2 linked regions of the Blastococcus colisei genome follow. The protein of the gene in region 1 binds, or shares a complex with, the protein of each later gene. Links are inferred from orthologs where the notes say so. Each region holds a gene or a part of one and is shown in the gene's direction. Other genes may lie near its edges.

Region 1 (15,931 bases):
TGGGGCTGCAGCTGCTGGCGTACTCGGGAACCTCGACCAGCGGGCCGATCGCCTCGGTGACCGGCGCGGCCACCGGCAGCGGCACGTCGCACACGACCCCGGTGATGCAGGCGGAGTCCGGATCCCTGGTGGTCTCGGTCTGGTCGGACAAGCAGGCGGCGGCGCGGGAGTTCACCGCTCCGGGCGGGGTCGAGGTGCGCAGCAGCCTGGCCGGGGCGGGCAACGGTGACGTGGCCACGCTGGTCGCCGACAGCGGCGCGCCGGTGCCGGCCGGGCAGGTCGGTGGGCTGACCGCGACGGTGCCGACCTCCAGCAGCCGGTCGACGGCGATGACGGTGGTCCTCGCGCCGGGGAGCACTGCTCCGCCGGTGGATGCGGTGCCGGAGGCGGTGATCTCGTCGTCGTGTGCGGAGCTGACGTGTGAGTTCGACGGGTCGGGGTCGACCGATGGGGAGGGGGCGGTGGCTTCGTTCGCGTGGGAGTTCGGGGACGGGGTGTCCGGCTCTGGTGCGGTGGTGGAGCACACCTTCGCCGCGGCCGGTGACTATGAGGTGGCGCTGGCGGTGACCGACTCGGCCGGGCAGGTGAGCAGGCAGACGGCGACGGTGACGGTGGCCGCGGCGCCGACGGTGGGTGCCGGGATCGGGTTGCGGGGGTCGGCGGGGACGGCGGCGCGGCCGGTGCGGGCGATCTCGGTGGATGTGCCTGACGCGGTGCAGGCCGGTGATGGCCTGGTGCTGGTGTTGTCGGTGAACTCGGGCCTGACCGGGACGGTGCCGGTGGGTTGGGAGCTGGCCGGGTCGGCGACCGACGGCGGTCAGATGACCACGCAGGTGTTCGCGCGGGTGGCGACGGCCGAGGATGCGGGGTCGACGGTGACGGTGGATGTCGGGGGGAGTTCGTCCTCGGCGTTGACGTTGCAGTTGATGGCCTATTCGGGGACGTCGGCGGAGGGTCCGGTGGCGTCGGTGACCGGTGCCGGTGGCGGGCGGGGTCTGACGGCGCACACCACGCCGACCGCCGATGCCGCGGCGGGGTCGTGGGTGTTGTCGGTGTGGTCGGACAAGGCGCCGCACGAGCGGCTGTGGGTGCCGCCGGCGGAGCTGGCCGAGCGCAGCAACATCGCCGGTGCGGGCAACGGGGACGTGGCCACGCTGGTGGCCGACAGCGGCGCTCCGGTGCCGGCGGGGCAGGTGGGTGGGTTGACCGCGACGGTGGCCACGGCCAGTTCCCGGGCCACCACGCTCACCGTGGTCCTCGCTGCGGCCGGCTGACCCGGCGCGCTCGCTGCGGGCCTCCGACCACCGGTCGGGGGCCCGCAGTGCGTCAGCGGGGGACCGCGGACTCGCGTTCGGAGCGGGTGCGGGCCCTGGCCTCGGCGAGGATAGGGGCACGCGGGGGTAGACCGTGCCGCACCCGCGCGGACATCCACAGCAGCGGTCCGACGACCACCACCACGCCCAGCGTCGCCACCATGGCGAGGTCGGGCAGGCCGAGCAGCTTCAGCCCGGAGGCGAGCAGCACGAGCGCGAGCGCCCGCCGCACCAGCCCGCCCGGTGCCCGGGAGGACAGCCGCGCGCCCAGGTAGACGCCCGGCAGACACCCGACGAGCAACGAGGCCGTCAGGTCGAGGCGGAAGTCGCCGAAGAGCAGGTGGCCCAGGGCCGCCGACGCGACCAGGGGAACGGCCTGCACCAGGTCGGTCCCCACGAGGCCGGCGGCGGACAGCCGCGGGTACAGCGCCAGCAGCGCGATGATGATCAGAGATCCCGAGCCGACCGAGGTCATGCCGACGATCAGCCCGCCCAGGACGCCCACGAGAACGGTGGGGACCGGCCGGACCCGGTAGCCCCCCACGGTCGCCTCGTCCCGGGTCACCGGGCGACCGGCGGCCCGGTCGGCCGCCCGTCGTCCCCGGGCGACCAGGGACTGGTAGGCGCGCAGGATCAGGCCCGCCGCGGCGAGGAGCAGCGCGGCACCGAGGGCGATCTTCGTCCACTGCTGGACGCCGGCTCCCGACCCAAGCGCCCGCGAGACCAGTACCCCGCCGAAGGCCGCGGGCACCGACCCGGCGCAGAGCCAGCCGACCAGGCGGAGATCGACGGTGCCGCGGCGCAGGTGGACCACGCCGCCGACCGGCTTCATGACCGCGGAGACGACCAGATCGCTGGAGACGGCGGCCAGCGGTGGGACGTTGAAGAACAGCACGAGAGCGGGTGTCATCAGGGCGCCGCCGCCCATGCCGGTCATGCCGACGACGATGCCGATCACGAGACCGGCAACGACCAGCGTCAGCTGCAGGTCCACACGTCCCCCGTCCTCCGGTGCGCTCGAGCGCCGTGCGGAAAGGCTCGTGCGCCGGGCCGACGGTAGGTGCCGGAGCCGCGGCGTGGCGCCGGCCGGGCGATCGGGCTCACCCGTTCGGGGAGGTCTGCGGTCGCGGTGGACGAGGCCGGAGCGAGCCGCCGGTATCACGGACAGTGACGAATGGAGTGCGCGCAGCTCCGTGAAACTCACCTGTTGTGGGGAGATTCCCACGCTGCCGTGGACCCACTTCGCAACGCTGAGTGATGCTGCCGGGCGATCGGGGGCTCGGGAACACGGGGGAGCCCTCCATGCGGAGGGGCACTGACTCATGCACACGTTCGGTCGCTTGGTGGGTGCGGTGCTGATCGCCCTGCTGCTCGTGCCGTTGGGCCCGGGGACGGTTTCGGCGGGAGTGCCGCAGGCCGGCATCGTCACCGACGCGCCGGACGGGCGCACGCCGCACGTCCTGGACAACACGGTGCTCGACCTCGAGGAGATCGGTGGGCGCATCGTCGTCGCGGGCACCTTCACGCAGGTGCGCGACGCCGGGGTGAACGGCGGCACCACCTTCGACCAGCCCTACGTGTTCGCTTTCGACCCGGTCAGCGGCGCCGTGGACCAGGCCTTCCGCCCCGTGGTGAGCGGCAACGTCAACACCATCGCCCCCGGGCCCGACGGCACCGTCTACCTGGGCGGCACGTTCGCCACGGTGAACGGCGAGACGGCGCGCAACCTGGTGCAGGTCTCGCTGGCCACCGGTGCGCGCGTGCCCGGCTTCGCGGTGCCCGGCATCAACGGTGCGGTCAACGACCTGGCGGTCACGGGCGGGCGTCTGCTGCTGGCCGGCTTCTTCGGCTCGGTCAGCGGGGTGCCGCACGGCGGCCTCGCGTCGGTGCACCCCGTCACCGGCGCCGTCGACGACTACATGGGGGTCGACCTCTACGAGAACCACAACTGGCCGCGTGGGACCGCCAGGGCGCCTGTCGGCGTGCGCAAGATGGACGTGTCCCCGGACGGCTCGCGGCTGGCCGTCATCGGCAACTTCCGCAGCGCGGACGGTCTGCCGCGCGATCAGCTCGCACTTCTGCGGCTGGACGCCGGCAGTGCCGTGGTCGACCCGGACTGGCGGACCGAGAGGTACACGCCGGAGTGCCTGTCCTCCTGGTTCGACTTCTACGTCCGCGACGTGGACTTCACTCCCGACGGCTCCTCGTTCGTGGTGGTCACCACGGGCGCGAAGTACGACGGCACGCTGTGCGACACGGCTGCGGCCTGGGACCCGGCGGCGCGGGGGCAGGCGATCCAGCCGCGCTGGATCGCCGTCACCGGCGGTGACACCCTGCTCTCGGTCGCCGCCAGCGACAGCGCGGTCTACGTCGGAGGCCACCAGCGGTGGATGAACAACCCGAGCGGCCATGACACGCCGGGTCCTGGCGCGGTGCCGCGCCCGGGCATCGCCGCGCTGGACCCGCGGACCGGCGTGCCGCTGTCGTGGAACCCGGGCCGCAACCCGCGCGGCCACGGCGCCGAGGCCCTGCTCACCACGGCGTCCGGGCTCTACGTGGGCTCCGATACCGAGTACTTCGGCGACCGTGAGCACAGCCGGCCGCGGCTCGGGTACTTCCCGCTGGCCGGCGGCACCTCGGCACCGGCCGAGGCCATGGGGTCGCTGCCCGCCGACGTCTTCCTCGTGGGCCGGACGGGCGTCGGCTCCGCGACGGACACGATCCGCGCGCGGTTCTTCGACGGGACGACCGCCGGCACCGACCGCACGGTGGACAGTGGCGGCACGGTGTGGAGCCGGGCCCGCGGGGCCGTGCTCGTGGACGACGTCCTGTTCTACGGCTATCCGGGTGGGGACGGCAGCTACGCGCTGCACCGCCGCAGTTTCGACGGCCGCGACCTCGGGCCGGCGGAGCGCATCGACCCGTACAACGATCCGTACTGGAGCACCGTCACCTACACGCGGCACGGGGCCACCGAGTTCTATCGCGGTGTGGTGCCGACCTTCTACGAGCAGCTGGCGCGGGTGACCGGGATGGCCTACCGCGACGGACGGCTGTACTACTCGCTCAGCGACTCCACCTACCTGTACTACCGCTACTTCTCGCCCGAGAGCGGGATCGTCTCCCAGGATCAGTTCGTCGCGGCCGGCCCCGGCTTCCTGGGTGCCGCGGGCATGTTCCTGTCGCGCGACGATCTGTACGTCGCCACGGTTGGCGGGGACCTGCGCCGATTCGGGTTCGCCGGCGGTACCTGGGATGGCACGGCGCCGATCGTCAGCGGGCCCTCGCGGGACGGGCGGGACTGGCGCTCGCGGGGACTGGTCCTCGCCCCGCCGGCCAACCAGCCGCCGGTGGCCGCCTTCGTCGCGGACTGCCTCGGCCTGACCTGCGCCCTGGACGGTGCCGCGTCCGCGGACGTCGACGGGACGGCGGCCTCGTACCGCTGGGACTTCGGCGACGGTGCCACCGCCGCGGGGGCCGCGGTGCAGCACGCCTTCGGTGCTCCTGGTGCGTACGCGGTGACCCTGACCGTCACCGACGACGACGGGGCGAGCACCTCCACGACGCAGCAGCTGACCGTGACGGTGCAGGAGGAGGCCGGCATCGGGTTCCGGGCCTCGGCGGCGGCGACCGCGCGTCCGGCGACGCAGGTCTCGGTCGAGGTGCCGGCGTCGGTGCGGGCCGGGGACGGGCTGGTGCTGGTGCTGTCGGTCAACTCGGGTCTCACCGGCATGGTGCCGGCGGGGTGGGAGCTCGCGGGGACGCAGACCGACGGCGGCAGCATGACCACCCAGCTCTTCTCGCGGGTGGCCTCCGCCGGTGACGCCGGATCGACGGTGACCGTGGACGTTCCTGGCGAGGTGTCCTCCGCGCTGGGGCTGCAGCTGCTGGCGTACTCGGGCACCTCGACGAGCGGGCCGATCGCCTCGGTGACCGGCGCGATCGGCGGCAGTGGCACGTCGCACACCACCCCGGTGACGCAGGCGGAGACCGGGTCGGTCGTCCTGTCGATGTGGTCGGACAAGCAGGCGGCGGCGCGGGAGTTCACCGCCCCTGGCGCGGTGGAGGTGCGCAGCAGCCTGGCGGGAGCGGGCAACGGTGACGTGGCCACGCTGGTCGCCGACGGCGGCGCCCCGGTGCCGGCCGGTCAGGTCGGCGGGCTGACCGCGACGGTGCCCACCTCGAGCAGCCGGTCGACGGCCATGACCGTCGTCCTCGCGCCCGGGGACGGCACCCCGCCGGCGGACGCGGCGCCGGAGGCGGTGATCTCCTCGACGTGTGCGGAGCTGACGTGTGAGTTCGACGGGTCGGGGTCGACCGATGCGGAGGGCCCGGTGGCCTCGTTCGCGTGGGACTTCGGGGACGGGACGACCGCCACGCAGCCGCAGACCAGCCACACATTCGCCGCGGCGGGAGAGTACGAGGTGGCGCTGACCGTCACCGACGCGGCCGGGCAGGCGACCACGGAGTCGGCGACGGTGACGGTGGCGGCGCCGCCGGCGGCCGGTGCCGGGATCGGCCTGCGCGGGTCGGCGGGCTCGGCGGCGCGGCCGGTGCGGGCGATCTCGGTGGACGTGCCGCAGGCGGTGCGGGCCGGGGACGGTCTGGTGCTGGTGCTGTCGGTGAACTCCGGGGTGACCGGTACGACGCCGGCAGGCTGGGAGCCGGCGGGCTCGGCGTCGGACGGTGGTCAGATGACCACCCAGGTGTTCTCCCGCGTGGCCTCCGCCGGTGACGCCGGGTCGACGGTCACGGTGGATCTGCCGGTGTCGTCAGCGGTGACGTTGCAGCTGCTGGCGTACTCGGGGACGTCGGCGGAGGGGCCGGTGACCTCGGTGACCGGCGCCGGAGGGGGCCGGGGTCTCACGGCGCACACCACGCCGTTGGCCGATGCCGTGGCCGGGTCGTGGGTGTTGTCGGTGTGGTCGGACAAGGCGCCGCACGAGCGGGAGTTGGTGCCGCCGGCGGAGCTGACCGAGCGCAGCAACATCGCCGGGGTCGGCAACGGTGACGTGGCCACGCTGGTGGCCGACAGCGGCGCGCCGGTGCCGGCGGGGCAGGTGGGTGGGTTGACCGCGACGGTGGCCACGGCCAGTTCCCGGGCCACCACGCTCACCGTCGTCCTGGCACCCGCCGGGTCGCCTCCGGGTGCGGAGCCCGGTGACGGGGGGACCCCTGATGAGGAGATTCCGCCGGTGGATGCGGTGCCGGAGGCGGTGATCTCGTCGTCGTGTGCGGAGCTGACGTGTGAGTTCGACGGGTCGGGGTCGACCGATGGGGAGGGGGCGGTGGCTTCGTTCGCGTGGGAGTTCGGGGACGGGGTGTCCGGCTCTGGTGCGGTGGTGGAGCACACCTTCGCCGCGGCCGGTGACTATGAGGTGGCGCTGGCGGTGACCGACTCGGCCGGGCAGGTGAGCAGGCAGACGGCGACGGTGACGGTGGCCGCGGCGCCGACGGTGGGTGCCGGGATCGGGTTGCGGGGGTCGGCGGGGACGGCGGCGCGGCCGGTGCGGGCGATCTCGGTGGATGTGCCTGACGCGGTGCAGGCCGGTGATGGCCTGGTGCTGGTGTTGTCGGTGAACTCGGGCCTGACCGGGACGGTGCCGGTGGGTTGGGAGCTGGCCGGGTCGGTGACCGACGGCGGTCAGATGACCACGCAGGTGTTCGCGCGGGTGGCGACGGCCGAGGATGCGGGGTCGACGGTGACGGTGGATGTCGGGGGGAGTTCGTCCTCGGCGTTGACGTTGCAGTTGATGGCCTATTCGGGGACGTCGGCGGAGGGTCCGGTGGCGTCGGTGACCGGTGCCGGTGGCGGGCGGGGTCTGACGGCGCACACCACGCCGACCGCCGATGCCGCGGCGGGGTCGTGGGTGTTGTCGGTGTGGTCGGACAAGGCGCCGCACGAGCGGCTGTGGGTGCCGCCGGCGGAGCTGGCCGAGCGCAGCAACATCGCCGGTGCGGGCAACGGGGATGTGGCCACGCTGGTGGCCGACAGCGGCGCTCCGGTGCCGGCGGGGCAGGTGGGTGGGTTGACCGCGACGGTGGCCACGGCCAGTTCCCGGGCCACCACGCTCACGGTGGTCCTCGCTGCGGCCGGCTGACCCGGCGCGCTCGCTGCGGGCCTCCGACCACCGGTCGGGGGCCCGCAGTGCGTCAGCGAGGCCGGCGATGCGGGACTAATCTGGTCCTCCGGCCCCCGCCGCGGTCGGCGGTGTGCGCGGCCGCCCAAACCTCCAGGAGTGAAACCCTCGTGACCTTGCGCGGCGTGCTCGACGTCGTCCTCACCGATCCTGGGATGGCGCGCGTCGCCGCCTCGGCCGGCCGCACCTCGCTGGCCGTCACCGCGGCGCCGCCGGTCCAGCCCCTGGTCGCCGCGGCCCTGGCGGCGCAGCAGCCGGGCGCCGGCGTGCCCGTCCTCGTGGTGACGGCGGGGGAGCGGGACGCAGACCAGGTCGCCGACGTCCTGCGCTGCTTCGTCCCAGGACGGCGGATCGAGACCTTCCCCGCGTGGGAGACCCTGCCGCACGAGCGGCTGAGCCCGCGTGCGGACACCGTCGGCCGCCGGCTGGCCGTGCTGCGCGACCTCACGCACCCGGGCGAGAACGGCACCATCGACGTGCTCGTCGCCCCGGTGCGCAGCGTGCTGCAGCCGCTCGCCCCGGGCCTGGGGGACCTCGTCCCCGTGGAGCTGAAGCCCGGCGACTCCGCTGACCTCGACGACGTCGCGCGTGCGCTGGTCGACGCCGCGTACACCCGCGTGGAGCTGGTCGAGAAACGTGGTGAGTTCGCCCTCCGCGGTGGTCTGCTCGACGTCTTCCCGCCGACCGAGCCGCACCCGGTGCGCGTCGAGTTCTGGGGCGACGAGGTCGACGAGCTGCGCTACTTCTCCGCCGCCGACCAGCGCTCCCTCGACGAGCGCCCCGAACGGCTCTGGGCCCCGCCGTGCCGGGAGCTGCTGCTCTCGCCCGAGGTGCGCGAGCGCGCCACAGCCCTGGCTCATCAGCACCCGGAGCTGACCGAGATCCTCGGCAAGCTGGCCGAGGGGATCGCGGTGGAGGGAATGGAGTCGCTGATCCCCGCCCTGGTCGCTGGTGAGATGCAGCTGCTCACCGATCTCGTGGCGCGCGACACGCACGTCCTGGTCTGCGACCCCGAGCGGGTGCGCACCCGCGCCGCCGACCTGGTGCGCACCGCCGAGGAGTTCCTCGCCGCCTCCTGGTCGACGGCCGCGGAGGCCGGCCAGGCCCCGATCGACCTGGGGGCGTCGTCCTTCCGTGATCTGGCCGAGATCGAGACGGCGGCCCGGATCCGCGGCCTGCCGTGGTGGACGACGGGCGCCTTCACCCTGGCCTCGGAGGACGACGACGGGCACGTCACCCTCGATGCCACGACGGTCGAGCGGTTCTCCGGCGACGTCGGACGCGCAACGGAACAGGTGCGCACCTGGTCCCGCGAGGGCCGGCGGGTCGTCGTCACCTTCGCGGGACCCGGTCCGGCCCAGCGCGCCGCGGACCAGTTCACCGAGGCCGACCTCGGCGTCCGGCTGGTGCCGGACATCGCGGGTGCACCCGACGCCGGCCTGACCTACGTCACCCAGGGCAACCTGGAGTCCGGGTTCGCCTTCCCCGGCGTGGGCCTGGCGCTGCTCACCGAGCACGACCTCACCGGCCAGCGCGGCACGTCGATGCGCGACGCGACCAAGATGCCGGCCCGCCGGCGCAACGCCGTCGACCTCGCCCAGCTGCAGCCCGGCGACCTCGTCGTCCACGAGCAGCACGGCATCGGCCGCTACATCGAGATGATCAGCCGCACCGTCAACGGCGGGCAGCGTGACTACCTGATCGTCGAGTACGCGCCGTCGCGGCGGAACCAGCCGCCGGACCGGCTGTTCGTGCCCACCGACTCCCTCGACCAGCTCACCCGCTACGTCGGGGGCGAGGCGCCGGCGCTGTCCAAGCTGGGCGGCGCCGACTGGCAGAAGACGAAGAACTCCGCCCGCAAGGCGGTCAAGCAGATCGCCGCGGAGCTGATCCGGCTCTACTCCGCGCGGATGGCCACGAAGGGCCACGCCTTCGGGCCGGACACCGTCTGGCAGCGCGAGCTCGAGGACGCCTTCCCCTTCCAGGAGACACCCGACCAGCTCGGCGCCATCGACGAGGTCAAGGCCGACATGATGCAGCCGGTCCCGATGGACCGGATCATCTGCGGCGACGTCGGCTACGGGAAGACCGAGATCGCCGTCCGGGCGGCGTTCAAGGCGGTGCAGGACGGCAAGCAGGTCGCCGTCCTCGTGCCGACGACGCTGCTGGCCAACCAGCACGTCAAGACCTTCGCCGAGCGGTTCGCCCAGTTCCCGGTGACCGTCGCCGTCCTCTCCCGGTTCCAGTCGAAGGCCGAGAGCGACGAGATCATCCGCAAGCTGGCCGCCGGCGAGATCGACGTCCTCGTCGGCACCCACCGGCTGCTCCAGCCGACCACCCGCTTCAAGGACCTCGGCCTGGTGATCGTCGACGAGGAGCAGCGCTTCGGCGTCGAGCACAAGGAGTACCTGAAGAGCGTGCGGACGGCGGTCGACGTGCTGTCGATGTCGGCGACGCCCATCCCGCGCACGCTCGAGATGTCGCTGACCGGCATCCGCGAGATGTCGACGATCCTCACCCCGCCCGAGGAGCGGCACCCGGTGCTCACCTACGTCGGCGCGTGGGAGGACAAGCAGATGGCGGCGGCGATCCGCCGCGAGCTGCTGCGCGACGGCCAGGTGTTCGTCATCCACAACCGCGTGCAGTCGATCGACAAGGCGGCCGCGAAGATCCGCAACCTGGTGCCCGAGGCCCGCGTGGCCGTCGGGCACGGGCAGATGAAGGAGCACGAGCTCGAGCGGATCATGGTCGGCTTCTGGGAGAAGGAGTACGACGTCCTGGTCGCGACGACGATCGTCGAGTCCGGCCTGGACATCCCGAACGCCAACACCCTGATCGTCGACCGCGCCGACACCTTCGGCCTCTCCCAGCTGCACCAGATCCGGGGCCGCGTGGGCCGTGGCCGCGAGCGGGCCTACGCCTACTTCACCTACGACCCCACCCGGCCGCTCACCGAGACGTCGGTGGACCGGCTGACGACGATCGCGCACAACACCGACCTCGGCGCCGGCATGGCTGTGGCCATGAAGGACCTGGAGATCCGCGGCTCGGGCAACCTGCTCGGCGGCGAGCAGTCCGGGCACATCGCCGGCGTCGGGTTCGACCTCTACGTGCGGCTGGTCGGCGAGGCGGTGGCCGACTACCGCGCCCAGGTCACCGGCGAGTCCGCGCCGGTCGAGCCGCTGGAGGTCCGGGTCGACCTGCCGGTCGACGCGCACCTGCCGCACGACTACGTGCCGGGTGAGCGGCTGCGCATGGAGGCCTACCGCAAGGTGGCGTCGGTGCAGACCGACGAGCAGGCGCAGGCCGTGCTCGACGAGCTCACCGACCGCTACGGCGCTCCGCCGGCCCCGGTGCTCAACCTGCTCGCGGTCGCCCGCTTCCGGACGGCGATGCGCGCGCTGGGCATCAGCGAGGTGTCGCTGCAGGGGCGGGCCATCCGGATCTCGCCCGTCCCGCTCCGGGAGTCGCAGCAGATGCGCCTGGCCCGGCTGGCCGACGGCGCCTCGTACAAGGCCGCCGTCGAGACCATCTCGCTCAAGGTGCCGGTGGGCCCCGACCGCCGGACCCCGCTGCGCGACGTCGCGCTGCTGGAGAACCTGCACTCGGTGCTGAAGGCCGTCATAGAGCAGCCGGTAGCTGCCTGATGCCGGCCCGTAGCGGCAGATATGGCCATTTCTGCCGCACGCCTCGGCCGGTGTGCGGCGACCGTCACATCCGGTGTGGCAACCTGCGGGCGTGCTGAAGCGTCGAGTTCCCCGGGTGGTCGTGTCCGGGTTCCTCCTTGCCGTCGCGGTGTCGGGCCTCACTGCCTGCCGGACCTCGCCGAGCGTCGCCGCCTACGTGGGTGACGAGGAGATCTCGGTGAGCGAGCTGCAGTCGGCCGTCGAGGACCGGCTGGCCGATCCCGGGGTCGCCGCCTACGCCGAGGGCCAGCGGGACGACTTCACCCGTCGCGTGCTGGGCCTCCTGGTGCAGGAGGAGGTCTACGCCGAGGCGGCCGAGCGCTACGACGTGCGGGTCGGCAACGAGGAGGTGCGCGCCCGCATCGACGAGCTGCTCGGGGGTGACGATCCCGACGAGGTCTTCGGCCAGCTCGCCCAGCAGGGGATCGGTCGCGTGGACGTCGTCGAGAACGTCCGCCAGCAGCTGGTGCGGCGGGAGATCGCCGAGGCCGAAGGAGAGGCCGACGAGCTGAGCGACCAGGCACTCCGGGCGCGGTACCAGGAGGTGCGGGAGAGCCTGGGCGAGGTCTCGTTCGGCTACATCACCGTGCCCGACGACGCCACGGCGCAGGCCGTCGTCGCACAGCTCACCGCCGATCCGGCGGCGTACCCGGCGCTCGCCGCGCAGTACGCCGGGGCGGCCACGATCCCCGCGCTGGAGTCCCGTGCTCCCGACCAGCTGCCGGCCATCCTGGCCGAGGGGATCGCGGCCGCCGCCCCCAACACCGCCTTCGCGACGCCGGTGCCCGAGGCCGGCGGCGTCGTCGTCACCTTCGTCGAAGGCGTCGTCTACCCGTCGTTCGAGGAGGTCCGCCCCCAGCTGGAGAGCGAGGCGGTCGAGACGGCGGGCAACGAGCGGATCGAGGCCGTGCGGGACGACCTCGAGGTCACGGTCAACCCGCGCTACGGCGTGCTGGAGGACGGGCGGCTCGTCCCCGGCGGCGGCGGAGTCGTCGACATCCTCGGCGACGAGGACGCGGCCGCCACCGCCCCCGCCCCCGCCCCCGCCCCCGCGGAGTAGGGGCGGCACGGCGGTCCCGGAGACTGACCGGGTGCCCGTCGTCCAGTTCGTCACCGTCAACCCCCGTCTCCCCGCCCTCCTCGGCGCGTCCGGCTGGCGGGCGGTGACCGGGCCCCGGCCCGTCGTCGCGCTGCCCGGAGCGGTCGCCGAGGCGCAGATGCTGCGGGCCGCGGACGTCCCGGTCGAGGAGCTGCCCGACGTCGCGGCCGCGGCTGCGCGGACGGACGACGTCGTCTGCCTGGGGGCGCCGGCCGAGGCGGCCGACTTCCCAGGTGTCCCCGTGGTGGTGGGTGCGCCGGAGCCGCCCGGAGCCCGGCTGCTGGACGTCGTCACGGTGATGGACCGGCTGCGCTCCCCGGGTGGCTGCCCGTGGGACGCCGAGCAGACCCATTCCTCGCTGCGCGGCTACCTCCTGGAGGAGGCGCACGAGGCCTACGACGCGATCGTCGATGACGACCCGGTGGCCATGCGGGAGGAGTTCGGCGACGTCCTCCTGCAGGTGGCCTTCCACGCGAGGGTCGCGGCCGAGGCGTCGCCCGACCGCCGCTTCGACATCGACGACGTCGCCGGCGACCTGGTGGACAAGCTGGTGCGGCGGCACCCGCACGTGTTCGGGGACGCCGGCCCCCGGGACGTCGCCGCCGTCGAGGCGGGGTGGGAGGAGATCAAGCAGGCGGAGAAGCAGCGGCGCTCACCCACCGAGGGTGTCTCCCGGTCCCAGCCGGCGGCTGCGTGGGGAGCAGCCCTGGTGCGGCGCGCAGGCCGGGCCGGGCTGAGCACGCCGGAGCCCGCCGAGCTTTCCGTCGGCAGCCCGGAGGAGCTGGGGGAGCGGCTGCTCGCCGTCGTCACGGCCGCCGAGCAGCGCGGATGGGACGTCGAGGACGCCCTCCGCGAGGCAGTGCGCCGGTACGCCGGGGAGCTCGACGCCGAGGCCGCCGCTTCCTCGGTGGACCGACCGTCGTAGCCGGCACATCGCCGCTCCCCACCCCGCCGGCCGTTCGTCCACAGGTGGGCTCTCCACTGGTCGGCGCGCCGCATCACCGGTATCATCGAACGCATGTTCGAGCAGGGCTGCGGCGTGCGGGACGGTGCTTCCCTCCCATCGTCGTTCGAACGTGCCTTGACAACGGCTCTGCTGGACCGCCCTGAGCGGCCCGTGGTCGAGGTGCTCCGTCCCGGGCCGGAAGTCGCCTGGGAGTGGGTGCCCGGTGACCGTGGTGCGCGCCCGGGGCATTCGTCGGCCCCTGGGCGTCCCGCCGGGGACGACGGACAGGTCGGCGCTCCGGATCTCTCCGAACTGAAGCGCGTGCTCGACGCCGGCATCGATCATCTGGAGCGGGCCGTCGCCGCGTCCCGGGCGATCGCCCGGCTGTCGGCCGTGGTCGCGACGTCGCTGGCCGAGTTCGCCCGATGCCGGCCGTCGGAGCTGTTCGACCGGCAGCCGGGGGAGCAGGGGGCCATGTCGGCCGCAACCCGGGCCGCACGTCCAGCTGCGCTGTCGGGGGTGAGCGAGTGGGCGGTCGACGAGGTGGCTCCTTCGCTGGGCATCACCTCGACGGCTGCCGGAGCGCAGCTGGCGGAGTCGCTGGTGCTGGTCGAGCGGCTGCCCGGCACGCACGCCCTGCTGGCCCGTGGCGAGCTGACCCCGGCGCATGCGCGGCAGATGGTCAACGTGGTCGGGCCGGTCGAGGACGACGCGCTGCGCGCCGACATCGAGGGGCACGTGCTGGGGCTGCTCGACCGCAAGACGCCCCCTCAGCTGGGCGACTGTGCCCGGCGCATCGTGCTGCGCAAGGATGCCGATGCCGCCGCCCGCAAGCTGGTGGCGGCCGTCCGTGAGCGCGGCGTGCGGCTGCACGACCGCCGGGACGGCACCGCCACGGTGTCCCTCGACCTCCCCCTGCCGGCCGCGGCGGCGATCTACCGGGCGCTGGAGGTGTACGCCGAGGATGCCCGGGCCGACGGCGACGAGCGGACCAAGCAGCAGCGCATGGCCGACTGCGTCCAGGACCTGATCCTGCGACCCGGGGAGAACGGCATGCCGCCGGTCACCATCGCGCTCACCCTCGTGGCAACTCTCGAGACGATGCTCGGCGGCGCGGAGCCCGGGCAGATCGAGGGGATGCTCGTGCCGGCCGAGATGGTGCGCGAGCTCGGTTACACGTTCGGCCTGATGCCCCGCCCGGCACCGGACGTCGGGGATCTGCCCGACGACGGCGCCCCGGCGCCGAAGACCCATGCCTCCCCGGCAACTACCGGATCGTTCACCGAGTCCGAGTCCGAGTCCGAGTCCGAGTCCGAGTCCGAGCGCGACCCCGCCCCTGAGCCGGAGCCCGAGTCCGAGCGCGACCCCGCCCCTGAGCCGGAGCCCGAGCCCGAGCGCGACGCCGCCCCTGAGCCGGAGCTCGAGCTCGAGTCGGAGCCCGAGCCGCCCCGGGGCGGGACAGGTCACGGGCCCCAGCCCACGCCCGTGAAGGACCGCACGCTGAGCGAGTGGCTTGCACTCGCCCGGGCGCGGAACGAGGCCGCGGTCCGGGAAGGGCTGGCCGGGGCGAGGCAGGCGATCCTCGACGGCACCTGGACCGACGGTGAGCTGCGCACTCTGCTGGACGTGGGTGCGCTGATCGGTGTGCGCGACCTCGGCGGAACGGGGCTGGCCCATCGGCCGCACATCGCCGTCGTCGACAAGTTGCGGGGCAGCCTGATCGCCCTGACCGACGCCGCGGGGATCCGCCGCGGTGCGTGCCTCGGTCCGCCGTCGGAAACCGACGGGTACACGCCGGGAGCGGAACTCGACCGCTTCGTGCGGCTGCGCGACCGGCGCTGCCGGTTCCCGGGGTGCCGCGCCCGCACTCGGACGTGCGACCTCGACCACCGGCGGGAGTGGCCCGAGGGCCCAACCGCGTACCACAACCTCTGCTGCCTCTGCGAACACCATCACCGGCTCAAGCATCAGGCGCCGGGCTGGCGCTTCGATGCGGTCGACGACGGAGGGCTGGCGATCACCATGCCCAGTGGCAAGGTGCTGGTCAGTCGCCCACCGCGGTTCGGCAGCGACCTCGACATCCCGCCCTTCTAGCGTCACAACTGGGGGTCCAGTCGGCGAGCCACGAGATGCGGATGATGGCCGCCACGAGATGTCCCGTAGCGGCCCAGCTAGGAACACATTCGGACAGTCGTGCGTCGGCTTCCCCGCTGCCCGTAAGGTCCGCGTGCGTCGTGCCCTGCGCGAGGGGCTCGAGCTCTCTGGGAGGCCCCGTGATCGACGTCGAGCTCCCGGGCGGCCCGGACGCCACCGTGCTGGTCCGCGGATTCGCCACCTGTTTGGCATCCGTCACCGAGATTCCCGTGGGCGACGTGCCTCTGTCCGACAACGATCTGGCGCACGCTCTGGGCGCGTGGCGCACCTGGCTTGCCGAGCGCGGCTCGGGACTGGTGCCGATCGCCGACGCAGTGCGCTTCCAGTGGGCTGGCTGGTGGATCGCCGTCGTGGACGCCGCCGACCCTGCCGTCAGATCCAGACCCGACGCCCCTGGCGTGGCCGTGCTGGCCTTCGGCACGCCGCCGGGCGTCGTCCTGAGCCCTCAGGCCCCGGCACTGGTGGGCCGGGCGACTGTCGAACTCCGCATCACCGAGGCCTACGCGGTGGCCTCCCTCGACCCGGTACTCCGGCAGACCCCGGCTGTGCCCGACCTGCACGGCACCGTCGAAGGCATCGCCGTCGCGCCCGCG
Region 2 (15,246 bases), on another replicon or contig:
TGGAGTTCTGCGCGCGCGACGGCGCGGAGATCGACGCGACGGAGAAGGCCCTCGCCGAGCGGAGCGGGGGGCGGGCCACCGGTGTCCAGGTCGACGTCGCGGACGGGCCGGCGCTCACCGCCTGGGTGGACGCCGCGGCCGGGCGGATGGGTGGCCTCGACGCCGTCGTCGCCAACGTGAGCGCGCTGGCGGTCCCGGACACCGAGGAGAACTGGCGGCTCTCCTTCGAGGTCGACCTCATGCATACGGTGCGGCTATCGAAGGCGGCGCTACCGCACCTGGAGGCGAGCGGCCGCGGAGCGATCGTCGCTCTCTCCAGCGTCACGGGGCGCGAAGCCGACTTCGCCTCCGGACCGTACGGGACGATGAAGACGGCGATCGTCGGCTACATCTCGGGGCTGGCGTTCCAGCTGGCCGGGCGCGGTGTCCGGGCGAACGTCGTCTCGCCGGGCAACACGTACTTCGAGGGCGGCATCTGGAACGGGATCCAGCAGGGCGATCCGGAGCTCTTCGCCGACTCGCTGACGCTGAACCCGACCGGCCGGATGGGAACTCCCGAGGAGATGGCCCGGGCCGTCGCCTTCCTGGCCAGCCCGGTCTCCAGTTTCACGACGGGGACCAACCTCGTCGTCGACGGCGCGCTGACCCGGGGCATCCAGCTCTGAACTGACGGTCCGGACGGCACCTGCCGGCAATTCGGCGAGCGCCAGAAGAGGCACCACGGACGGTCCTGCCCATAGCGTGCAGCCATGGCGCTCATCTATCCCGTCCAGGCCGACGCCCCCGAGCCCGACGACGACGCCGAGCCGGTCTTCGCCGAGCTCGCGGCCGACCTCTCCGACCAGTGGCTCGTCGAGGTCGACGTCGGCGAGGACGGGGATGACGGCTGCTTCGGCCCGCTGACGGCACGGGCGGCCTGGGACCTGGCCGTCGCCGTCGACGGACGTCGTCCCGAGTGGATGGTGTCGGTGGTCCCGCTGTACCTCCCCGGAACCGCCGACGAGGTCGTCGAGCTGTTCGACGAGGGGTAGCGACGGGGGCCTGCCGGCCGAGGCGAACGGGGACCCGCCCGCCTCCCGGCCCGCCGAGCCGTTGACGGTCCGCTGCAGCCCGAGCGGGGGTGCGGACGTCGCCGAACCACCGAGCGGGACGACGTCCACGCGGGAGGGGAGCGATTGCTGAGCTTTCTCGCGCCCGGACGGCAGCACGACGCCCGCTTCCCCGTGGACTACGGCGCAAGCGGTCGCGGCGTCACGATGACTGCCGCATGACCACACCCAGACCTGCGGACGTCACGTTGAGTGTTCAATTCATCACGATACGCTGGCTGTGAACACAGAATGTAACTCTGCGCCTCCGGCGTGTCGCCAACTTGAGTGGAGGCGAAAGGCCAGGTCAACGGCGTGTTGCGGCGCGAACAGGGCGAAAGCAAGCCCTACCGCTGCTCTACCTGACACGGCGTGTCCGAGAACTGGCTCTATGCAACTGCGCATCGACGCGGTGAGGTCCAGGAAGCCGACAACGGAGTCGGCATCGGTGGCAGGCCCCGTCACCGATCACTGATCGAAGGGACCGAGCGTGAGCGAACGACGGACCGCGTCCGCACGACGGACGATGTCTCGAACCATCGCCCTGACCAGCAGCGGAGTTCTGCTGGCCTTGGCGCTGCCCGCCACAGCGGCCACCGCCGCGCCGGGCAACGCCTGCGACAACCGGAGCAACAACACCTACGAGAAGCTGCTGCAGTGCGTGACGCTCGAGGGCGTCCGCGAGCACATGGAGGCGTTCCAGAAGATCGCCGACAACAGCAACGACCCGGTGTACCCGAACTCGCGGGCCGCCGGCACCGAGGGCTACGCCGAGAGCGTCGAGTACGTCGCCGGTCTGCTGAGGGACGCCGGGTACGAGGTCACGCTCGACCCGGTGCCCATCACCTTCTTCCACCCCTCGGAGCTCACACAGCTCACACCGACGGAGGCCGAGCACCCCAATGCGATCGCGACCGGCTCCGGCTTCGGCACGGTCGAGGGTCCGGTCATCCCCGTGGACGTGAACCTGACAGGGGACCGCGCCAACAGCAGCGCCTGTGAGGCGAGCGACTTCGCCGGCCTCGACTTCAGCGGATCCAGCGACATCGCGCTCGTCCAGCGCGGCACCTGCAGCTTCCAGGTCAAGGCCGAGAACGCCGAGGCCAGCGGGGCCGAGGCGGTCGTGATCATGAACCAGGGCGACGCGGCCGGGCCAGGTGACCGATTCGGCGTCGTCAACCCGACGCTCGGCGCCTACCAGGCGGCGGGGCCGGTCGTCGGCACGAGCTTCGACGCGGGCCAGGCGCTGGCCCAGGCCGGCTCCACCGCACTCATCGAGGTGCTCGAGCCGGAGGCACGCACCGACTACAACGTGATCGCCGAGCTACCGGGCGAGAACACGGACAACGTCGTGATGGCGGGGGCCCACCTCGACAGCGTGACCGCCGGTCCGGGCATCAACGACAACGGCTCGGGTTCGGCCGCACTGCTGGAGACGGCCCTGCTGATGGCGAAGTCCCACACGCCCAACACGCTGCGATTCGCCTGGTGGGCGGCCGAGGAGGAGGGTCTGGTCGGCTCGACCGCCTACGTCAACGGCCTGTCGCCCGCGGAACTCGAGCGCATCGCCCTGTACATGAACTACGACATGGTGGGCTCGCCGAACTACTTCCTCGGGGTGTACGACGCCGACGAGTCCACCTTCCCGGCCACGGTCGTCGTGCCGGAGGGTTCCGAGGCGATCGAGGACGTCTACGAGTCCTACTACACCAAGGTCGGCCGGCCCTATGACGACAGCGAGTTCTCCGGGCGCAGCGACTACCAGGCGTTCATCGAGAACGGCATCCCGTCCGGCGGGCTCTTCACCGGTGCCGAGGTGCGCAAGACCGAGGAGCAGCGGGAGATCTGGGGCGGCACGACCGGTGAGCAGTTCGACCCGTGCTACCACGAGGACTGCGACACCATCGAGAACTACGACCCGGAGGCTCTGGAGGTCAACAGCGACCTGATCGCCTTCGCCATGCTGCACTTCGGTTACTCGACCGAGGCGGTGAACAGCGTTCCGGGCGAGAAGGTGCCCGGCAGGGCCTTCGACCTGCCGGCACCGGCCGGTCCGGAGGGCACCTTCGCCGGGGGCGGCGGTGGCCTCGCGCACGGACACGACCACGACCACGAAGGCGACGACGCCTGACGGTCTGACCACAACGGCGGCGGGGTCGGTCTAGCGGACCGGCCCCGTCGTCGCGCGTCCGAGGTCACCAGCCGCGGGCGCGCCACTCCCCGAGGTGCGGACGCTCCGCGCCGATCGTCGTGTCCTTGCCGTGCCCGGGGTAGACCCAGGCGTCGTCCGGGAGCGTGCCGAACAACCGCTCCTCGACGTCGTCGACCAGGCTGGTGAACCGCGCCGGGTCCTGCTGCGTGTTGCCCACGCCGCCGGGGAAGAGGCTGTCGCCGGTGAACACGTGCACGCCGGCGTCCCCGGGGCCGCGCCACACCAGCGCGATGCTGCCGGGTGTGTGGCCGCGCAGGTGCACGACCTCCAGCACCTGGTCGCCCACCTCCACGGTGTCCCCGTGCTCGACGGTCCGCTGCGCGGGCACGGGGAGATCCGCCGCGTCCTCGGTGCCGGCGACGGTGACGGCGCCGGTCGCCGCCACCACCTCGGGCAGTGCGCGGTGGTGGTCCCAGTGCCCGTGCGTCGTGACGACGGTGCGCACGCCGCCGTTCCCGATCAGGCCGAGCAACGCCTCCGGTTCCGCGGCCGCGTCGATGAGCAGTCCCTCGCCGGTGCCCGTGCAACGCAGCAGGTAGGCGTTGTTCGCCATCTCGCTGACCGCCAGCTTGCTGATGGTCAGGCCGGGCAGTTTCCGCACGTCGGCGGGGCCGCCCACCTCGACGTCGCCGGTGTAGGGGCGGTTTCCTGCCGGGGGAGAGGTGGTCATCCGGAACTCCGATCGAAAGTGTCAGCGGCCGCCGTTACGGTCCTGGCATGGACGCTAGCGGAGCTCTCGACAGTGACCGACCCGCTGCCGGGAACGCATCTCGCACCGTCGGGCTGCCGGCCATCGAGATCGCGACGCTGGTGCGCTCCGGCGAGGTGACGGCGGTCGACGTCGTCCGTGCCCATCTCGATCACATCGACGCCGTCGACGCCCGCGTCGGCGCCTTCCGCGCCGTGCGACGCGAGGCCGCGCTCGCCGAGGCGCATGCCGTCGACACGGCGCTCACCCGCTTCGCGATGCCGCTGGCCGGCGTCCCGATCGCGGTCAAGGACAACGTCGCCGTCGCGGGTGAGGTCTGCACCGACGGCTCCTCGGCGCGCGACTCGGGGCCACCGGAGACCCGCGACCACCCGGTCGTGGCCCGGTTGCGCAAGGCCGGTGCGATCGTCGTCGGCATCACCCGCGCCCCTGAGCTCTGCCTCTACGCGGCGACCGACGGGCCGGGCGCGGTGAGCCGGAACCCCTGGGACACCGCCCGGTCGCCGGCCGGCAGTTCGGGCGGGAGCGCGGCGGCCGTGGCGTCCGGCTCCGTGCCGCTGGCGCACGGGAACGACGGCATGGGGTCTCTCCGGCTCCCGGCCGCGGCCTGCGGACTCGTCACGCTGAAGCCGGGCACGGGGGTGGTCCCCGCCGAGATCGGGGCCGACAGCTGGTCGGGCATGGCCGTGAACGGGGCGCTCGCCACCACGGTGGCCGACCTGGCGGTCGCGCACGGGGTCATGGCGGGGGAGGAGCCGGCATCGCCCGGCGATCCGGGACGTCCGCTGCGCATCGCGCTCTCCACCCGATCGCCCGTCCCCGGCGTCCGCGCTGACGCCGCCACGCGAGCCGCGGTCGACGTAGTGGTCGCCCTCCTCACCGCCGGGGGGCACACGGTGGTCCGCCGCGAACCGCCGATCACCCCCGGGGCCGCGGCCGGCGCGATGGCGCGCTGGATGGTCGGTGCCGAGGACGACGCGGAACACCTCGGCATCGACCGACGGGCCCTGGAGCCACGGAGCCGGACGCACGCCCGCATCGGCCGGATCGTCCGGCGGGCGGGCCTGATCCGCCCGCAGACGGCCGCGCGATTCCGGGAGCGCATGGTGAGCTACTTCGACGATGTCGACCTGCTGCTCAGTCCGGTGACGACGGGCCCTCCGCTCGCGGCGCGGCCGTGGCACGAGCGCTCGTTCCTCGCCAACATCACGGCGAACGCCCGCTGGGCGCCGTGGACCGCGGCATGGAACCTGGCGGGGCTCCCGGCCACGGTGCTGCCGGCCGGCGTCCGGCCCGACGGTCTCCCGGTGGCGGTCCAGTTCGTCGGCCCCCCGGGCGCCGAGGGGCGACTACTCTGGCTGGCCGGAGAGCTGGAACGTCTGCAGCCGTGGCGGCGCTACGCACCCGTCTTCGACCCCACCGCGCCACCGGCCGAGGCACCTGCCTGAGGTCGGTACGCGGGGGCCGTGCAACCGGGTGCCCGTGACGCGGGTGACACGGGGACGCGCGGAGCCGGGGGAACAGTCACCGGGCGCAGCGCCTTGGCTCCATGGGGACACCGCCGTCGCGCCAGCCACGGCCGGCACCACCCTCGGCCGCGACCACGGCCGTCCGCTCCACCGCATTCCAGCCACAGCGACCGACAGGGATCACATGGACCGGCTCGTCGTCCGCGGCGCCCGAGAGCACAACCTCAAGGACGTCCACCTCGACCTGCCCCGTGACGCGCTGATCGTCTTCACGGGACTCTCCGGCTCGGGCAAGTCCAGCCTCGCCTTCGACACGATCTTCGCGGAGGGGCAGCGCCGCTACGTCGAGTCGCTGTCGGCGTACGCGCGACAGTTCCTCGGGCAGATGGACAAGCCCGACGTCGACTTCATCGAGGGGCTGTCCCCGGCCGTCTCCATCGACCAGAAGTCGACCAACCGCAACCCCCGGTCGACCGTCGGCACCATCACCGAGGTCTACGACTACCTGCGCCTCCTCTACGCGCGCGCCGGTCAGCCGCACTGCCCGAACTGCGGCAAGCCGATCTCCCGGCAGACGCCGCAGCAGATCGTCGACCAGGTCCTCGGCATGGAGGAGGGCACCCGGTTCCAGGTGCTCGCCCCGGTCGTCCGCGCCCGCAAGGGCGAGTACGTCGACCTGTTCAGCTCCCTGCAGACCCAGGGCTTCTCCCGCGTCCGCGTCGACGGCGTCGTGCACCCGCTGACCGAGCCACCGAAGCTCAAGAAGCAGGAGAAGCACACGATCGAGGTGATCGTCGACCGCCTCACGGTCAAGGAGAGCGCCAAGCGCCGCCTGACCGACTCGGTGGAGACCGCCCTCGGCCTGGCCGGCGGTCTCGTCGTCCTCGACTTCGTCGACATGGCCGAGGACGACCCGCAGCGCGAGCGCACGTTCTCCGAGCACCTCGCCTGCGTCGACGACGGGCTCTCGTTCGAGGCGCTGGAGCCGCGGTCGTTCTCGTTCAACTCGCCGTTCGGCGCCTGCCCCGAGTGCACCGGCATCGGCACCCGCAAGGAGGTCGACCCGGAGCTCGTCATCCCCGACCCGGAGAAGAGCCTCGGTGCGGGCGCGGTCGCCCCGTGGGCCGGCTCGATGAGCAACGAGTACTTCACCCGGCTGCTGACCGGCCTGTCGCAGATGCTCGGCTTCTCCATGGACACGGCGTGGGAGGACCTGCCGGCCAAGGTCCAGAAGGCCGTCCTGCACGGGTCCCCGGACCAGGTGCACGTGCGCTACAAGAACCGGTACGGCCGCGAGCGCAGCTACTACGCCGCGTTCGAGGGCGTGCTGCCGTTCCTGGAGCGCCGGCACGAGCACACCGACAGCGAGTACATGCGGGACAAGTACGAGGGCTACATGCGCGACGTGCCCTGCCCCGTCTGCCACGGCACCCGCCTCAAGCCCGAGATCCTGGCCGTCAAGCTCAACAGCCGGTCCATCGCCGAGGTCACCAACCTGTCCATCGGCGAGGCCTCCCAGTGGCTGAACGGCCTCGAGCTGGGCGAGCGCGAGCGGGCCATCGCCGACCGCGTGCTCAGGGAGATCCAGGCCCGGCTCTCCTTCCTGGTCGACGTCGGCCTGGACTACCTCTCCCTGGACCGGCCGGCGGCCACCCTCGCCGGTGGCGAGGCGCAGCGGATCCGGCTGGCCACCCAGATCGGGTCCGGCCTGGTCGGCGTCCTCTACGTCCTGGACGAGCCCTCGATCGGGCTGCACCAGCGGGACAACACCCGGCTGATCGAGACGCTGGTCCGTCTGCGCGACATGGGGAACACGCTGATCGTGGTCGAGCACGACGAGGACACGATCAAGGTCGCCGACTGGATCGTCGACATCGGCCCGGGGGCGGGCGAGCACGGCGGTGAGATCGTCGTCAGCGGACAGCTCGACGACCTGATGAAGAGCGAGCGCTCGCTGACGGGGGCGTACCTCTCGGGGCGCATGGTCATCGAGATACCCCGGGAGCGGCGCGAGCCGACGCCGGGCCGCGAGCTGGTGGTCAAGGGCGCCCGCGAGCACAACCTCAAGGGCGTCGACGTCACGTTCCCGCTCGGCTGCCTGGTGGCCGTCACCGGCGTGTCCGGGTCCGGCAAGTCCAGCCTGGTCAACGACATCCTCTACACGACCCTGGCCAACCAGCTGAACCGGGCGCGCATGGTGCCCGGCCGGCACCGGACGATCACCGGCCTGGAGCACCTCGACAAGGTCGTGCACGTCGACCAGTCGCCGATCGGCCGCACGCCCCGCTCCAACCCGGCGACCTACACGGGTGTGTGGGACCACGTCCGCAAGCTCTTCGCCAGCACGACCGAGGCGAAGATGCGCGGATACCTGCCCGGCCGGTTCTCGTTCAACGTCAAGGGCGGGCGCTGCGAGGCGTGCTCCGGCGACGGCACGCTGAAGATCGAGATGAACTTCCTGCCGGACGTCTACGTCCCGTGCGAGGTGTGCAAGGGCGCCCGGTTCAACCGGGAGACCCTCGAGGTGCACTACAAGGGCAAGACGGTCGCCGAGGTCCTCGACATGCCGATCGAGGAGGCCGCGGACTTCTTCGCCGCCATCCCGGCGATCGCCCGCTACCTGCGCACACTCACCGAGGTGGGCCTGGGCTACGTCCGGCTCGGCCAGCCGGCGACGACGCTCTCCGGCGGTGAGGCGCAGCGCGTGAAGCTGGCCAGCGAGCTGCAGAAGCGGTCCAACGGCCGCAGCATCTACGTACTCGACGAGCCGACGACCGGGCTGCACTTCGAGGACATCCGGAAGCTGCTGCTCGTCCTGCAGGGCCTGGTCGACAAGGGGAACTCGGTGATCGTCATCGAGCACAACCTCGACGTCATCAAGAGCGCCGACTGGCTGATCGACATGGGCCCCGAGGGTGGGTTCCGAGGCGGCACGGTGGTCGCCGAGGGGCCGCCGGAGTTCCTCGCCGGGGTCCCCGAGAGCCACACCGGTCGCTACCTGGCCACGATCCTCGACCCGGACGCCGTCGCGGCGGCTGCGGCCCCGAAGAAGCGGACGCGCAAGAAGGCGAGCTGATCGGTCCGGTCGTCTGACCCGGGCCTCAGGTCAGGCGACCGGCTGCGGCCGGTACGGGGGCCGTTGGTCGACGACGTCGACGAGCGTCGCGGCCCACGGTTCCGGCACCCGGCCGGCGCCCACGCCGGCGGCCACCGTCGCCAACGCCTGCGCCGCGGCGTCCGCCCCGGTGATCTGCCACCGGGCCCATCGCCGGATACGGCCGCGCGCCACGAGCTCCACCTCCCAGGTCTCCGACCGCGGCGTCCGGAGGTGGGCGATCGCCTCGCCGACGAGCCGGACGGCGTGACCGACGGCCCACGGGGCGGTCCCCTGCCGCATCGGGGTGTCACGGAACTCCGCGAACGTCGCTTGCATCTCGACGTCGGCCGTGTCGGCAGGCAGACGCCAGTCGCCGGTGCCCCCGGCGACCGCCGGAGCGGGTAGCCGGGACAGTGCCGCGGTCAGCCGACGCCGGAGGGACTCCTCCTCCGGGCCCGGTCGCGGCGGTGGCGTGCCGGTCCCGCGCAGCTGCCGTGCGCGTACCGTCCAGCGGACACCGAATCCGTCGGTCACCGTTCTCCGCACCGCGCCCCTCCGTCGTCGTCCGGAGGGGGAAGCGTGCCATCGGACGGCCGGTCCGCGGGCGTCCGTCCACAGGCGCCCTCGTCCGGCCTGGACCAGTCGATCAGCGCGGCCCGCGCGCGCAGTCGAGCGCCGAAGGCTGGGTCGATCGAGGACGCCCACGCCACCCGGCCGAGCACGTGGTCGCGGAAGGTCGCCGGATCGCGGTCCCGGACCTGGCTGGCCCAGCCGCGCGTCGCGCAGTTGTGCAGCAGCGCCCGCAGCGCATCCCGCTCCGTGCGCGGCAGGGTGGGACGGACGTTCACCACCGTCCCGAGCACGGACTGGCGGCCGGCCGACGACGTCGACCGGGTCTTCGAACGGTTCAGCCGGAAGCCCTCCTCGACGACGATCTCACCGGCCAGCCGTTCGAACGGGCCCTGATCGATCCCCCGACCGCCACTGAAGGTCAGGTCGTCCACGTACCGGGTGTAGGCAGCCCCGAACGAGGCCGCCAGTCCGCCGAGGCGTCGGTCCAGCCGGAAGCACACGAGGTTGGCCAGCGCCGGCGAGGTGGGCGCTCCCTGGGGGAGATGCGGGCCCGCCAGCCGTCGGCCGAGCCGGTGGTGCCGGTCGACGTCGTCCGGCACGGGGACCCGCCGCCAGGTCGACCGCGGCACCACGGTGGTCACCAGGCCGGTGACCGCGAGCGCGACCGGCTCCGGGAGTCCGCCCACCGACCGCAGCAGTCCGTGCACCCGCTCCGCGGCGATGCTCGCGAAGAACGACTCCAGGTCCATCTGCAGCACCTGGGCGGCCCCGGTGTGCGGGGTCACCGCCGTCCGCACCGAGCGCCCGGGCACGCACCCGTGCGCCGCCCCGTGCACCCGCAGCGGCCCGATCACGTACCGCAGGAGCCGTCGCTGGATCTCCTTCAGGCGGGACTTGGGCGCCGCCAGCAGCCGGTCGCCGTCCGTCGTCCACCGGTAGTGCCGCAGCGGCTCGGCCACGGTGCGTTCCAGCCGGTGGGTGTCGGCGAACCAGGCCAGCTCGCCGGCGTCCACGTCGAGCAGGCGGGCCAGCGCCGTCAGGTCCGGCAACGCGGCCACGCCGTACGGGCGGTGGACGACGTCGGTCCGAGCCGGCTGCCAGCGGGTGATCCGGGGCTGCGGCACGACGGTCCACCCGCGCGCCCAGCCCGCAGTCGTCCGGACGAATCCGGCGAGCTCCCGCGGCCGGTCCACCGGCGGGTCCCGGTAGGCATCGAGCACCTCACCGACCAACGTGCCCACCCATCGCGGAGCCCGGTCCCGGCCGAGGGCGACCGCCGTCCGACGGACCATCTCCGGCCGTCGCCACCGGCCCGCCAGCAGGGCGGTCGCGATGCCCGCTGCGGTTCCGGCGGCTCGTCGCTCGGAGGGCGCCGTCACGAGGGGAGTGCGCGCCGGGACGGGCAGCCGGCCCCTGAACGAGGCGCCATCAGGTGCGCGGAGCGCACGGCCTGGCGGTTGACGAGATGTTCGGGAACAGTGCGATCCCCGGGGTTTCCCCGGGAGAACCGGTCCTCACCGGTCGTCCTGCCCGCCCCGTCGCGCACCCGGCCACCGTAGGGGGTCCCCACCGCGGCCGGCAGCCGGCTTGACCGGGACCTCTCCTGGCGGTACTCCGAGTGGACACCGACGGCTGGGAGGAACGCGCGATGACGACGAGGTCCGAGGACGGGAAGCTCCAGAGACCGGACGGATCCCGGGTGCACTACCGCCGCTGGCTCCCGGACGGCGACGTGCGGGGGACCGTCCATGTCGTGCACGGGGCCTCGGAGCACTCGGGCCGCTACAGCCGGCTGGCCGGGGCGCTCACCGCCCGGGGCCTGGCGGTCTACGCGATGGACCTGCGCGGGCACGGCCGGACGGCGGAGAGCACCGGCATCGGCCGATTCGGTGGTCCCGGGGTGGACGCCGTCCTGGGCGACATCGAGGCGCTGCACCTGGTGATGGACGACCGCCACCCGGAGGTGCCGCGGGTGCTGCTGGGGCATTCGATGGGCTCGGTCATCGCCCTGGCCGGTGCCGAGCGGAACGGCGCCGACCTCGCCGGGCTCGTGCTGTCGGGCCCCATCGGCGTGGCGCCGCACCTGGCCGCCAGCGTCGACGCGCTGGAGGAGGCGGTCGCCGCCGGCGCCGGGGACCACGCCCTCGACGCGCTCGGCGCGTTCAACGCGTCGTTCGAGCCGGCCCGGACCCGGTACGACTGGCTCTCCCGCGACCCGGCGGAGGTGGACGCCTACATCGCCGATCCGCTGTGCGGGGACGAGATGCCGCTGACCGCCGCCTACGCGGCCGGGGTCTTCGCGCTGGCCGTGCGTGCCGCCACACCCGACGCGGTGGCCGCGCTGCCCGCCGGGCTGCCGGTCCTGCTGCTGTCCGGGGAACTGGACCCCGTCGGTGGGGCCGACGCCGTCCAGGTGACCGCCCTCGCGCAGCTGTTCGCGGCGCGCGGGCTCGCCGTCGAGCAGCACGTCTACCCGGAGGCCCGGCACGAGGTCTTCAACGAGATCAACCGCGACGAGGTGGTCGGCGACCTCCTGGCCTGGCTGGAGCAGCGGGTGCCCGCCCTCGGCGGCTGATCACCCTGCACGGGGGCCGGCCCTTGAGCCGGCCGAGTCGGCCGCCTATGGTCGCTGTGACGGACGTCACCCCAGGTGGTCGACCGGTGGCCCCGAGGAGGCAGCGCATGACCGCACTCACACCCGGTTGCGACCCGGACATGTCGATCACCGGGGCGCCCTACGGCGTGTCCGGGGGTGGTCCCCGTCTGCGGTCCGGGCTGGTCCTGCTCGCGGCGGTCGTGGTGTCCGTTCTCCTGGCCATCGGGAACTCCGTGCCCGGGCTGGTCGCCGTCCCGGCCGTCGTCGTCGGTGTGCTCTGCGCGCTGGCCCTGATCCGACGCGGAGCCCGGCTCGCACACCGCGCGGGCTCGGTCGTCGCGGCCTCCGTCGGCCGTGCGCTGTACCGCTCCCGGCCGGTACCGACCGCGACGCCCTGACCGACGGCGGGTCGCGCGCCCCGGCGCTGTGACGCGAGGGGCGGGCGGGTCCGGGGCTCGACGGCGTGTCGGTGCCGCGACCTAATGTGGAGGCATGCCCGATCCGTCCACGTACCGCCCGGCGGTCGGCAGCATCCCGGAGTCCCCGGGGGTCTACAGGTTCCGTGATCCCAACGGCCGGGTCATCTACGTCGGCAAGGCCAAGAGCCTCCGTCAGCGGCTGAACAGCTACTTCGCCGACGTCGCCGGCCTGCACCCGCGCACCCGGCAGATGGTGACCACCGCGTCGAGCGTCGAGTGGACCGTCGTCGGCACGGAGGTGGAGGCCCTCCAGCTCGAGTACAACTGGATCAAGGAGTTCGACCCCCGGTTCAACGTCCGCTACCGGGACGACAAGAGCTATCCGTCGCTGGCCGTGACGCTGAACGAGGAGTATCCCCGGCTCCAGGTCATGCGCGGCCCCAAGCGCAAGGGCGTGCGCTACTTCGGGCCCTACGCCCACGCCTGGGCGATCCGCGAGACGCTCGACACCCTGACCCGCGTCTTCCCGGCGCGCACCTGCTCCAACGGCGTCTTCAAGCGGGCCGGCCAGATCGGCCGCCCCTGCCTGCTCGGCTACATCGGCAAGTGCGCCGCCCCATGCGTGGGCCGGGTCAGCGCCGACGAGCACCGCGAGATCGTCGACGACTTCTGCGACTTCATGGCCGGGAAGACCGAGTCGATGATCAGGCGCCTCGAGCGCGAGATGGCCGCTGCGGCCGAGGCGATGGAGTACGAGAAGGCCGCGCGGCTGCGCGACGACCTCGGTGCGCTGAAGCGGGCGCTGGAGAAGCAGGCCGTGGTCCTCGGCGACGGCACGGACGCCGACGTCGTCGCCTTCGCCCAGGACGAGCTGGAGGCCGCCGTCCAGGTCTTCCACGTCCGCGGCGGCCGGGTGCGCGGGCAGCGCGGCTGGATCGTCGACAAGGTCGAGGCGGTCACCACCGGCGAGCTCGTCGAGCAGTTCCTGCTCCAGGTCTACGGCGGCGTCGACGAGCAGACCGGCGTGGGGGAGGCCGGCGAGGCCGTCCCGCGCGAGGTGCTCGTGCCGGAGCTGCCGGACGATGCCGACGTCTACGTCGAGCTGCTGGAGGAGCTCCGGGGCGGCAAGGTCTCGCTGCGCGTGCCGCAGCGCGGCGACAAGCGCAGCCTGCTGGAGACCGTCGAGCGCAACGCCAAGGAGGCGTTCGCCCGGCACCGGGTGAAGCGGGCCAGCGACCTCACCGCCCGCTCGCTGGCGCTCTCGGAGCTGCAGGAGGCCCTCGAGCTGCCCGACGCGCCGCTGCGCATCGAGTGCATCGACATCTCCCACGTCCAGGGCACCAACGTGGTGGCCAGCATGGTGGTCTTCGAGGACGGCCTGGCCAAGAAGTCCGACTACCGGCGGTTCTCCGTCGCCCAGGGCACCGACGACACGGCCGCGATGGCCGAGGTCGTCCGCCGGCGGTTCGCCCGCCACCTCAAGGACGAGGCTGATCGCCGGGACGAGCAGGGGATCGCCGCCGAGGAGGGCCGGCCGCGCCGGTTCGCCTACCCACCGAACCTGCTGGTGGTCGACGGCGGCGCACCCCAGGTGGCCGCCGCCAGCCGGTCACTGACGGAACTCGGCATCGTCGACGTCGCCGTGTGCGGCCTGGCCAAGCGCATGGAGGAGGTGTGGCTGCCCGGCGACAGCGATCCGGTCATCCTGCCCCGCACCTCGGAGGCGCTCTACCTCCTCCAGCGGGTGCGGGACGAGGCGCATAGGTTCGCGATCACGTACCACCGGCAGAAGCGGTCCAGCAGCATGCTGGTGTCGATGTTGGACGACGTCCCCGGCCTCGGGGAGTCGCGGCGGAAGGCGCTGATGAAGCAGTTCGGTTCACTCAAGCGGCTGCGGGCCGCCACCGTCGAGGAGCTGACGGCGGTGCCCGGCATCGGGCGGCGGACGGCCGAGGCGGTGCAGGCCGCCATCGCGGTCCCCGGGGAGGACGCGACCGCGGTCCCCGGGGAGGACGCGACCGCGGCGCCGGGAGTGACCGAGTCGGCGACGGCACCTCAGGGCCCGGCCGAGCGCGGCGCGCTGCGCGACGGGGCCGGGGAGACCGCCGAGGTCGGCCGGGTGGCGTCGTGACCTCAGGGTCCGCCAGCGGCCTGGACGGTTCCGCCCCGCCGCCGGACGTTCCCGGCGGTCCGGCGGGACCGCAGAGCGACGTCGAGCCGGCGCTCGATCCCACGACCACGGAGGTCCAGCCGCTCGAGGTCGTCGTCGTCACCGGGCTCTCCGGCGCGGGCAAGCTCAGCGCGGGCCGTGTCCTGGAGGACCTCGGCTGGTTCGTCGTCGACAATCTCCCCCCGGCGCTGCTCCAGCCGATGGTCGAGCTGGGTGCACGCGGGGACATCCGCCGCTTCGCCGCCGTCGTGGACGTGCGCAGCCGTGCCTTCTCCAGCGACCTACAGGAGTCGATCCGGGTGCTGGCCGACGCGGGCAACCGCCCGCGGGTGATCTACGTGCACGCCCGGGACGAGGTCCTCGTGCGCCGGTACGAGTCGGTGCGGCGCGAGCACCCGCTGCAGGGGAACGGGACGCTGATCGACGGGATCTCCGAGGAGCGGGCCCTGCTCACCGGTATCGCCGGGGATGCCGACCTGTGGGTCGACACCAGCGACCTCAACGTCCACCAGCTGCGGGCGACCCTGGAGAACGCCTTCGCCCGCGAGGGCCGGACGCAGCCGCTGACCGCGACCGTCATGAGCTTCGGGTTCAAGTACGGACTGCCGCTCGACGCGGACCTCGTCGTCGACGCCCGCTTCCTGCCGAACCCGCACTGGATCCCGGAGCTGCGGCCGAGGACCGGCAGGGACGCCGAGGTCAGCGCCTACGTGCTGGGCCAGGACGACGCCGGGGAGTTCCTGGACCGGTACACCGACGTGCTGCGGTTGCTGATCCCCGGCTATCGCCGCGAGGGCAAGCGCTACCTGACCCTGGCCGTCGGCTGCACGGGCGGCAAGCACCGCAGCGTGGCCATCGCCGAGGAGTTCGCCCGGCGGCTCACCGCGGAGGGGCTCACCGCGGCGGCCCGGCA

What was found.
Region 2: the proteins of mfd (region 1) and uvrA are in contact, whole or in part, in a crystal structure (PDB 4DFC), measured with the Escherichia coli proteins. The link is inferred for Blastococcus colisei from one-to-one orthologs.

The regions. Positions count from the first base shown.
Region 1 is NZ_VFQE01000002.1:256,078-272,008, reverse strand. Bases 7,210-11,300 are described here. They hold mfd (transcription-repair coupling factor), read left to right. Parts: upstream 7,210-7,563; coding sequence 7,564-11,100; downstream 11,101-11,300. Other genes in these bases: FHU33_RS20740 (SurA N-terminal domain-containing protein), read left to right, coding at 11,192-11,300; FHU33_RS20750 (PKD domain-containing protein), read left to right, coding at 7,210-7,414. Also shown: FHU33_RS20760 (PKD domain-containing protein), read left to right, coding at 1-1,274; FHU33_RS20755 (sulfite exporter TauE/SafE family protein), read right to left, coding at 1,327-2,307; more of FHU33_RS20750, read left to right, coding at 2,636-7,209; more of FHU33_RS20740, read left to right, coding at 11,301-12,199; FHU33_RS20735 (nucleoside triphosphate pyrophosphohydrolase), read left to right, coding at 12,231-13,163; FHU33_RS20730 (HNH endonuclease signature motif containing protein), read left to right, coding at 13,320-15,278; FHU33_RS25540 (MOSC domain-containing protein), read left to right, coding at 15,458-15,931. UniProt on the Escherichia coli protein: Couples transcription and DNA repair by recognizing RNA polymerase (RNAP) stalled at DNA lesions. Mediates ATP-dependent release of RNAP and its truncated transcript from the DNA, and recruitment of nucleotide excision repair machinery to the damaged site.
Region 2 is NZ_VFQE01000001.1:1,895,087-1,910,332, forward strand. The notes cover bases 5,349-8,754. They hold uvrA (excinuclease ABC subunit UvrA), read left to right. Parts: upstream 5,349-5,662; coding sequence 5,663-8,554; downstream 8,555-8,754. Other genes in these bases: FHU33_RS09010 (amidase), read left to right, coding at 5,349-5,457; FHU33_RS09020 (hypothetical protein), read right to left, coding at 8,585-8,754. Outside these bases: FHU33_RS08990 (SDR family NAD(P)-dependent oxidoreductase), read left to right, coding at 1-665; FHU33_RS08995 (hypothetical protein), read left to right, coding at 750-1,031; FHU33_RS09000 (M28 family peptidase), read left to right, coding at 1,615-3,219; FHU33_RS09005 (MBL fold metallo-hydrolase), read right to left, coding at 3,284-3,970; more of FHU33_RS09010, read left to right, coding at 4,018-5,348; more of FHU33_RS09020, read right to left, coding at 8,755-9,109; FHU33_RS09025 (reverse transcriptase family protein), read right to left, coding at 9,106-10,527; FHU33_RS09030 (alpha/beta fold hydrolase), read left to right, coding at 10,797-11,723; FHU33_RS09035 (hypothetical protein), read left to right, coding at 11,831-12,142; excinuclease ABC subunit UvrC, read left to right, coding at 12,237-14,294; RNase adapter RapZ, read left to right, coding at 14,291-15,246. UniProt on the Escherichia coli protein: The UvrABC repair system catalyzes the recognition and processing of DNA lesions. UvrA is an ATPase and a DNA-binding protein. A damage recognition complex composed of 2 UvrA and 2 UvrB subunits scans DNA for abnormalities.